DNA from 3 places in the Fictibacillus arsenicus genome. Region 2 is predicted to be linked to each of the others. Evidence: predicted binding sites of a transcription regulator. Region 2 holds the regulator's gene; each other region holds the start of a gene.
The links. Region 2 encodes LexA, which represses DNA repair genes until DNA is damaged. Its sites were predicted from a motif close to CGAACATATGTTCG; they were not measured.

Region 1 (3,288 bases), 1.2 Mb from region 2:
TTATGGGCTCTAGCACCCTTAACAATAATGTTTTGATTGGTTGCCAACTGCTATCATCCTTCCGCTTTTAACTCAAGTATGAGGTCACGAAGCTCTGCTGCACGCTCGAACTGAAGGTTCTTGGCGGCGTCCTTCATCTCTTTTTCCATACGCTCGATAAAGGCTTCGCGATCTTTCTTGCTCATCTTTTGCTTAGGAGCTTGTGCACCTGTATAAGTTTCTGTATCTTCAGCAGCTTGTGTAGCACGAATGACATCACGAACTTCTTTCTTAATCGTAGTCGGAGTTATGCCGTGCTTTTCATTATGTTCCATCTGCTTCTGTCGACGGCGCTGCGTTTCATCGATCGCAATCTGCATGGATTTCGTTATTTTATCTCCGTACATGATAACGTGTCCGTTTGAGTTACGGGCAGCACGTCCAATCGTCTGAATAAGTGAACGCTCTGAACGAAGGAAACCTTCTTTATCTGCATCTAAAATTGCAACAAGTGATACTTCAGGAATATCGAGTCCTTCTCTTAAAAGGTTAATCCCGACAAGAACATCAAAAACTCCAAGTCGAAGGTCACGTATGATTTGAATCCGCTCAAGTGTTTTGATTTCTGAGTGAAGATAGCGGACTTTTATTCCGAGCTCTACGAAATAGTCGGTCAGATCCTCAGACATTTTTTTCGTTAACGTTGTAACTAGCACTCTTTCATTCCGAGCAACTCTTTCGTTAATTTCACCGAGCAAATCGTCAATCTGCCCTTTGATCGGACGCACTTCTAATGTAGGATCAAGCAAACCTGTAGGACGAATAATCTGCTCAACAGGGTCTGGTGCATGTTCAAGCTCATAAGGTCCTGGTGTTGCTGATACATAGATGTGCTGAAACTTCGTATATCTTTCAAATTCATCAAAGGTTAATGGACGGTTGTCTTTTGCTGAAGGCAGACGGAAACCATGATCAACAAGAACACTTTTTCTCGCTTGGTCTCCATTAAACATTCCACGAATCTGCGGAAGTGTAACATGCGACTCGTCGATAACAATTAAAGAATCATCCGGAAAATAGTCCAGCAATGTATAAGGAGTAGATCCTAAAGGACGAAGTGTTAAATGAACAGAATAATTCTCGATTCCCGAACAGAATCCCATTTCAGCCATCATCTCAAGATCGTAGCGGGTACGCTGTTCCAGTCTCTGTGCTTCCAGCAGTTTCCCTGCTTCATTAAGCTCTTTAAGCCGGTCCTCAAGTTCAGCTTCGATCCGTTTGATCGCAAGCTTCATCTTTTCTTCACGGGTTACGAAGTGGGATGCCGGGAAAATAGCAACGTGTTTACGTTCGCCTAATATTTCACCTGTAAGTGCATCTACTTCTGTAATTCTGTCGATCTCATCACCAAAAAACTCCACTCGCAAGCAATGTTCGTCACGTGAAGCCGGGAAGATTTCCACAACATCACCGCGAACACGGAACGTACCACGAGTGAAATTGATATCGTTTCGATTGTACTGAATATCTACCAAATCACGTAAAAGCTGATCACGGTCTCTTTCCATTCCTTCTCTGAGCGAGATTACCATGTCGCGGTATTCGTCTGGAGAACCTAGACCGTAGATACAAGAAACACTGGCAACAATAATAACGTCTTTTCGTTCAAAAAGAGAAGAGGTTGCGGAGTGACGAAGTTTATCGATCTCATCGTTGATGCTGGCATCTTTTTCGATGTACGTGTCTGAATGAGCGATGTAGGCTTCAGGCTGATAATAATCGTAGTACGACACAAAATATTCAACCGCATTATTCGGAAAAAACTCCTTCAGCTCACTATAAAGCTGGCCGGCTAATGTTTTGTTATGAGCAATGACAAGAGTCGGTTTGTTCACTTCCTGAATGACATTCGATACGGTAAACGTCTTCCCTGTTCCGGTCGCACCAAGCAATGTCATGCTTTTCTTTCCTGCATTAATATTGTTCACAAGGTGTTTGATCGCTGCGGGCTGATCCCCTTGTGGCTGATAATCAGATTTGATTTCAAACATTTGACTTTGACTCACAAAACCGAACCTCCGTTCCTAATTTCTGGTTACTCAAATTATAGCACAGCACCGATCCAAAAACCTAATAATTACGAACAAATATTCGCAGAAGTTTCTGGAAGGAATTCATAGTGGTATACTTAAAGGCAGGCGCTGGTTGGGAAATAAATTGTTTGGGGTCAGACCCCATTTCCCGCTAGCTGTATCAACGGTTTCGGGGAAATTGTAGCAGGTGTGTCCCCAAAAGGAGATGCTTTTAATTGGAATTTTTCTATATATTACTTGGATTGTGCATTGGTATATTCTCAGGATTTTTCGGCATTGGCGGAGGCTTTATTCTGACGCCGGTACTTATTTTGTTTGGGATTCCTCCACTCTCTGCGATTGGGACGAGTTTGATGTATTCGATCGGGACGAGCGTGTCAGGCGTTGCTGCTCACTTGCGGTATAAGAATATTATCTGGAAAACTGCTGCTGTCATCGGTTTTGTTGGTGTACTAGCGACTCAAGTGGCTCATCCGCTTGTAGTATGGCTTGAGAGAATGGGTTATGACGATACAATCATCCCGGTTTTCTATATTTTGCTTCTTGCATACTTTGCACTTTCCCTGCTTTATAAACAATCAAAACACAACAAAAGTACTGAATCAGGCCAAAGGCAAATTTCTTTTTCTTTGGTGAAAGTCGTTTTCATTGGATTTACCGGAGGTTTTATTTCTGCGACCCTTGGTGTTGGCGGAGGCTTTGTAATGGTGCCCTTGCTGATCTCAATGATGAACTTCCCCTCCAGAAAAGCAGTCGGAACAAGTTTGGTCAGTGTTTTCTTAATCGTAACGGCTGGTTTCTTAACGTACGCAGCATCCATTCAGCTCGACTACAAACTTGGCATTCTCTTAATCCTGGGGGCTTTAGTCGGCACACAGCTTGGCGCTAAACTAACGACCATTTATTCGAACGAACAAATTCAAAAATATTTAGGAGCTCTATACATCACGATTTTAACCTCTGTTATATTGAAGCTTTTCAATTTTGATAAAGCTGGTCTAGGAGTAATCACGATCTACGTCTTAACATTACTAATCCTCTTCTTAAGAGAAACGATCTCGCATACAAAAAGAAAGACGTCTACCTCATAAAGGTGACGTCTTTTTCTATTTTACTTTTCTCTTTTGTTTTTTATAGATTTTCAACCCAAGAAAAAAGCCTATAATTGTAGAAATTCCAGCAATGATTTGGAGCGGCAGCGGCTGATGTAAACCAT
Region 2 (3,288 bases):
CATCTGGGACTGCAGGAGTTACACCAAGTGAAAAGCCGCCCGAATCCCCGCTTCCCGCATACTTCACAAAAAAACGCAAACCCTCTTTTGCTCCTAATTCGATATCTTTATAAAGATTAGCAGCTGCACTCGTGATTGAAAAAGTCAAAATATTCTCCCCTTTCAAAGTTGTTATATAACAGTATATACTAATAAATATTTAATGCAACAGAAAAAAATGCCTATTTGCATTCTTGCAAATAGGCATTAAGTATTAGTGTTTAAGGTTATTTTTATTGTCTTTGCTTCTTTTTAGTTTTTCAGGTGTTACATCATTTCCGTTTGGATCTACAAATGTAACGCCATGCAAGTCTTGAACAAAGGATTTTCTAAACACTTTGAGATATTCTTCTCTCAGTTTCTTTTGTTCAACCTTTTCTTCTTTTGATAATTCTGTTTGCTTGGATTTTCTGGATAGTTCATTTATTCTTTGCATTTTATCTTTAGATAACATCTATAAAACTCCTTTTACAATCTCTTTCTCTCAATCTTACATGAGTAGAAAAGGAATTTCTAGTTATCCGTATTTTGCATATATTCTCTGTATCTTCGATGAACAGTGGCTTTTGAAATGTTATAACCTAGCCCCCTGAGTGTGGCAGCAATATCATGAAAAGTAAGCTTCATTTCTTTTAGCCGGACTATTTCGTGTATAGGTACTTCTTTCTTTTCACGGCCTCCATAAGTTTTGTTCTTCAGATTTTTCTGAGGTTTATAGCCATCTTTTACCGCTTTTTTCATACCTCTTTTGATTTTCATATTATGGAGCTTTCGCTGATATTCCTCAACTGTTGAGACAATATCCAGAACCATTTCATCTGCTTCAGTTAAAGTGTATTCTCCGTTATGTGATAATGTAAATACTTTTATATTGTATTTAATTAATTGATGGAGAATTGCCATCTTAGCCTTGCCTCTTCCTAAACGAGTATCATCCTGAACAAGGAGATACTGAAACTCACCATCCCTTGCCATATCCAATACACTCAATAGCTCGTTACGTTCCAGTGAGTAGCCGCTAGCCTTTTCTGATATACAATTAATTACTTCTAGATTAAATTGATCTGCCAGTTTCGACAGCTCTGCTTTTTGTCTTTCGATTGATGTGGTTTGTTCATCTTTTTCTGTACTGACTCTGCAATAAATGATAGCTTTCATAGATTAAGACCTGCTTTTTATTTATTAACCGGGATTATTACTTTCTGGCCTGGAAATACAGCCGCCGCGTTTACACTGTTCTTTTGTTCTACCCATTTGATGAATTCCCAGTTGGAATAATGATGTTTAGCATTATATTCTTCAGAAAGACTCCATAATGACTCCCCTTCTTCAATTGTAACTTCTATATATTGTTTATCCTGTGATGCAAGATTTGATAATGTAAAAAAGATTCCCCCTACTAAACCTAAAAATACAATAACATGCAACGTCCCTTGTTTCATTTTTATTCCCCTTTCAACAAACGTTTGTTCGTATTTATTATCTTTATAATAACTGGAACGTTTGTTCGGTGTCAACACATTTTTCGAACTTATGTTTGTATCTGCAAGAATGCCATGCTATACTTTTTATAGATAAAAAATCTGGTGAGGTGCTTAAAAATGACTAAGTTATCCAGACGGCAATTGGATATTCTGGCTTTTATAAAAGAAGAAGTATCGCAAAAAGGCTATCCGCCTTCCGTTAGAGAAATTGGTGAAGCCGTTGGACTTGCTTCGAGTTCTACTGTTCATGGACATTTAGCAAGACTTGAGAAAAAGGGGCTAATACGCAGGGATCCAACTAAGCCAAGAGCAATCGAGGTATTAGGTTTAGAAGATAATATTCCTTCTGTCAGATCTGTATCGATTCCGGTAATCGGTAAAGTAACTGCAGGGCTTCCTATAAGCGCTGTTGAAAATGTTGAAGAATATTTCCCTCTTCCCGAACATGTTGTTGGAGACGAAAATGTCTTTATGCTTTCCGTTGTTGGAGACAGTATGATCGAAGCGGGAATTTTTAATAAAGACTTAGTTGTTGTAAAACAGCAGCCAACAGCAAATAATGGAGATATTATCGTTGCAATGACTGACGAAGATGAAGCAACTGTAAAACGATTCTTTAAAGAAAAGAATCATATCAGGCTTCAGCCAGAGAACTCTTCTATGGAGCCTATTATTCTGCAGAGCTGTACAATCTTAGGTAAAGTAATAGGTGTTTACAGAAGCATTCATTAATTCATCTAAGTATTTAAGCAAGCTATTTTTTATAAATGGCTTGTTTTTTTGTACCCTCAAATTCATCGGATATTAACAACACTAATATTAACCGAGGTAATTACTAATTTTTTTCTTCAGCTTTCCATTTACGAAAAAGATAAAATACATAACCATTGATTGAAAATATTACGGGATACATAGCAATAGACCATTCTATTCGCCACCCATGGTAATAGAACAAACTTGTGTAAAGGGATCCATATCATAGAGAGTAGAAAAAACTGTCCAAAATAATATATATTTTACTTTTCTGCGAAAGCTTAAACCGAAAGGAAAAAAGTTTATAAATACAAGTTTAAAAGCAGGAAATAAAAGTAATAAAACCAAGATGTACTCTGTATGTCAAGGCCGGCTATAACTTCCCCAAAATGTCCGGTTTAAAAATCCCCAGAAGGAGTTCTTACGAACCCTTCTGTTTTTCGTTCTGTAACTTCTTTTCTTTCATCCGATAACTTTCTCCATTTAAGTTGTATATGCGTGAGTGATGTAAAAGTCGATCTAACATGGCAGTCGCAATAACTGGATCCCCGATGATATCCCCCCATTCACCAAATGATTTGTTGGATGTAAGAATAATTGACCCTCTTTCGTAACGCCGTGCAATCACTTGGAACAAGTAATGAGCACTGTGGTTATCAAGTTTCATATAGCCCATCTCGTCTATGATGAGTAGGCTTGGTTTTACAAAAGATCGAAGTTTCTTTTCTAGCTTTTGATCAAGGTCTGCTTTCCTTAATTGCGATACAAGATCATGAGCTGAAATAAAATATGTTTTATATCCATGAGAGATGGCTTGCAGTCCGATGGAAACAGCTAGATGTGTTTTTCCAATTCCGGGTGGGCCTAAGAAGATAGGATTCTCATGGTTCTTTAAGAAGGACAAGGTCATTAATTCCTTTACTCGCCGTTCATCAATAGAGGGCTGAACCGTAAAATCAAATTCATCTAGTGTCTTTCGGAACGGAAGTTTCGAAAGCTTAATAAGTGTTTT
Region 3 (3,288 bases), 460 kb from region 2:
CATCAGCTTCAAATCCTCTGAATCTCTTATACTTCCAAGGTTTTGAATCTGTCCATCTGCTGCCTTGAATACCGAGAGCCAATACATAGTTTTCCAGGTCGTCCATGCATCTTCTAATCTCTGATGTTGTTTTTCTCATCTCATCAAGCGGATAAAGCATATCCGTTTTCACAGCACGAAATACAGCTTCATACCGCCAATTCTTTAAAACAACATCCAGTGAAGACCGGATCAGTTCAATGAGCGGATGATGAAGCATCGATTTTTTTTGGTCTAGAAAAACAGGTATCCCATAATCGGCAAATACTGTTTCAATAAGAGGCTGATAACTGCCCGCATTTCTTACCGTTACAGCAATATCCCGGTATCTGTACCCTTCATCACGGACAAGTTCAATAATTTTTCTCGCTGCACCTTCAACCTCTGATCTTAAATTGACCCCAGCTGCTAAGTGTATCCCCTCTGGGTTCGAATAGCTGATCGCAGGTCTCGCATCATATTGTTTTTCAATATGGGCAATCGCAGGAGAAATAAATTTTGGCATATGAGAGAGCACGATTGGCTCTTCTATCTCCACATTCAGCTCTTTCGCTTTTTGTGTGAGAACTTGTGCTGTCTTCTTTGTCATATAAAAGAGATCCAGTTCATGCGGATCAGTGTCCGTACGATATGATTCCTCGGAAGTCAGAGCAATCGTCACTTTCTTTGCATGTGCCATGAGACCAGCAGCTGCTTCAAGTTCTTGCGGTGTAAAAGAATGGAAACCGTCTATGTAAATCTCGCAATCCTTTATCGTATTTGAATAAGGTATTTTCTCCTGCAGGAGTTTTAAATAATCTTCAGAGTCTAAGTATTTTCCAGCAAGAGCTTTTTCAAGAGCGCCTGAAATGATGCTTAAGTCAGACAGCTTGTCTTTAAGAACTTTTTTGTTATTTTCTTTTTGACCAAGTGAAAGCAGCGTTTCTGCATTCCAGGAAAGATCTTCTGAGGATACACAATACCGCTTTAATTCTGTTGTCATAAGCTCGAGCAATTCATAAAAACCGCTCTGTTCAGAAGCTTTTTTAAATATTTTCAGTTCTTCTTTTTTACTCTCAATAATTTTGCGGAGCATCATTCTCACACCAGTGCTTGTGATGTGCATTCTTGTCATCCCGCCTGTTTCACCAAGAACGCGCCAAGCCAAACGTGAAAAACTATAAACTTGGGCACGAATCATCCCATTTAATCCGGGAGTTGATGCAAGCTTATACTCAGATTGAAAGGTCATCTGATCTGGCACTAAGTAGATAATGGGACTCCCCATCGGGTCCTCTGCAAGTTTTTCACGTATCTCTTGAAAGACAGAGTGGGACTTTCCGCTGCCGGATCGTCCCAAAATAAATTGCAAACTCATATTTTCATCCCCTGTTCCGAACACAAATTCTGCTTTTATTATCTCACAATCTACCAGCAGGGCAAAGGCTAGTATACTCAAAACGAAGGAAATATGACTGGTATTTAAAGGATTCCTGCTAGAAAATAAGACTGTACCCTAAACTTTGTAGCTCTTGAAAGTGGTTGATTTCCGCTCCAGGTTGCTCGCTTTCCGCGGGGTGTGCGGTGAGCCTCCTCGGTATATAAGCCTGTGGGGTGTTATATTCAAGGAAGCATGTGTGCTCCTGCGTCTGCTAGAAATCCTATCGAAGCGGGCTTCCTCGTCGCATGCCTTGCGAGAAGAGTAATCAGGTAGTTGGCACGCACCTTGCTCTCCAATCAACTTGCCCAATGAAGAAAATGAAAAATGACCTAAAAGCAACAATTTTTTAGAGAATAGCCTTACTAAAAAAGAAAAACAGCTACATGATCAGCTGCTTTTCCTCATTTTTTTTATGATCAAATTTTAATGTGTTTCCCCCTGCTGCCTTTGCTCCATAAAGGAGCGTATCTGCACGCTGTATAATTTCTGCCGGACGTTCTCCCTTTTGATAAAAAGCAATTCCATAATTTAAAGTAACAGGAAGTTTTCCATCTTCAAGTGTATACGGATACATCTGCAGATGAGTATTTATCTGCTGGATCGTTTCTGTAACTTCTGATTCTACTGCCGTTTCCATGATCCACGCAAATTCCTCTCCGCCATATCGATAAGCTTTACCTTCTTTTGCTGGCAAATACCGCTCGAATCCTGCGGCAACGAGTTTGAGGACTTCGTCACCTAAAACATGTCCATGTTTATCGTTAAACTCTTTAAAATAATCTATTTCACAAAGGACTAGCGCGAAAGGAGCTTTCTGTTTCGTTTTCTCTAAGACATCCTCCTGGAACTTTCTGTGGTTTAATAACCCTGTAAGATAATCCTGGAGAGATTGCAGCTAGTACATATTTTCCTCGAAATAATACTGTCTTTCTTTAGATGCAATTACACCTCCATACAGGGCAATCAGCCATAAGAATGACGTATCCATAAAGAACTGAAAAAACTCTGTTGTGTCCTGATAGCCTCCATCTCTTAAAAAGAAATACAGAATAACAGCAAAACTGGCTCCTCCAACGATAAAAGAACCTTAACCTCCAGTAAAGAGCGGCATGAATAACAATCAAATAACCTACAGGCATGAATGGACTTTCCGAGCCTCCAGTCAACTGCATCAGCCAAACATAAGCAATATAATCAAAAAGGATTCCGCCTCTAGTAAAAATCAGGTAATAGAAGGACTTTTCAGGAAATCGTTCAAGACGATTTGTGTAGATGTCATATAAAGGATCCCTATTGTAAAAAGAACCGGGAATAAGTCTCTGATATTATGCTTTAACTTCTCTTTTATTGCTGTACATCCGTTCATCAGCAAGCTGCAGGTAATAATCAATATTTTCACATGCATCGCCTAACAGTTCGATCGCACCGTATGCTAATGAAATAGATTTGTTCCATGCCATTAGCTGGCTTTCCATCTTTTCAACCAGTTTGTAAGCGTCCTCTTCTGTTATTCCCGGCAGCAAGAAGACAAATTCATCTCCCCCAAACCGGAAACCTGATAAAAGTTTTAATCGCTTGGATAATTCCGCGATCTGCTGTAAAAGCTCATCTCCAGCATGATGGCCATACTCATCATTGATCTGTTTGAAGTTATTTATATCAAACATAACTAGTGTAATCGGCATCTCTTGTTTTTGAGCTTTACCAATTTCTTTTTCAAGACAATCATAAAAATAACGGCGATTATATAGATTAGTAAGCGGATCACGGATACTGATCTCTTTTAAATCTTTAAACTGCTGAGATGAAAATCCGCTTAAGAAACCTGT

Region 1: a site for LexA is predicted at 2,120-2,133, ahead of uvrB (excinuclease ABC subunit UvrB). Genes of this name have one in related genera too.
Region 3: a site for LexA is predicted at 1,414-1,427, ahead of addB (helicase-exonuclease AddAB subunit AddB). Genes of this name have one in related genera too.

Annotation. Positions count from the first base shown of each region.
Region 1 covers NZ_CP016761.1:3,214,593-3,217,880, forward strand. Annotated here, with positions in the region: gene uvrA (excinuclease ABC subunit UvrA) at 1-47, opposite strand, end outside; gene uvrB (excinuclease ABC subunit UvrB) at 54-2,030, opposite strand; gene ABE41_RS16485 (sulfite exporter TauE/SafE family protein) at 2,288-3,163, shown strand; gene ABE41_RS16490 (DUF2198 family protein) at 3,179-3,288, opposite strand, start outside.
Region 2 covers NZ_CP016761.1:2,001,564-2,004,851, reverse strand. Annotated here, with positions in the region: gene ABE41_RS10430 (HesB/YadR/YfhF family protein) at 1-148, opposite strand, end outside; gene ABE41_RS10425 (DUF896 domain-containing protein) at 254-493, opposite strand; gene ABE41_RS10420 (YneB family resolvase-like protein) at 553-1,197, opposite strand; gene yneA (cell division suppressor protein YneA) at 1,215-1,481, opposite strand; gene lexA (transcriptional repressor LexA) at 1,641-2,255, shown strand; gene istB (IS21-like element helper ATPase IstB) at 2,698-3,288, opposite strand, start outside.
Region 3 covers NZ_CP016761.1:1,543,071-1,546,358, reverse strand. Annotated here, with positions in the region: gene addB (helicase-exonuclease AddAB subunit AddB) at 1-1,396, opposite strand, end outside; gene ABE41_RS20615 (GGDEF domain-containing protein) at 1,839-2,354, opposite strand; gene ABE41_RS08180 (GGDEF domain-containing protein) at 2,785-3,288, opposite strand, start outside.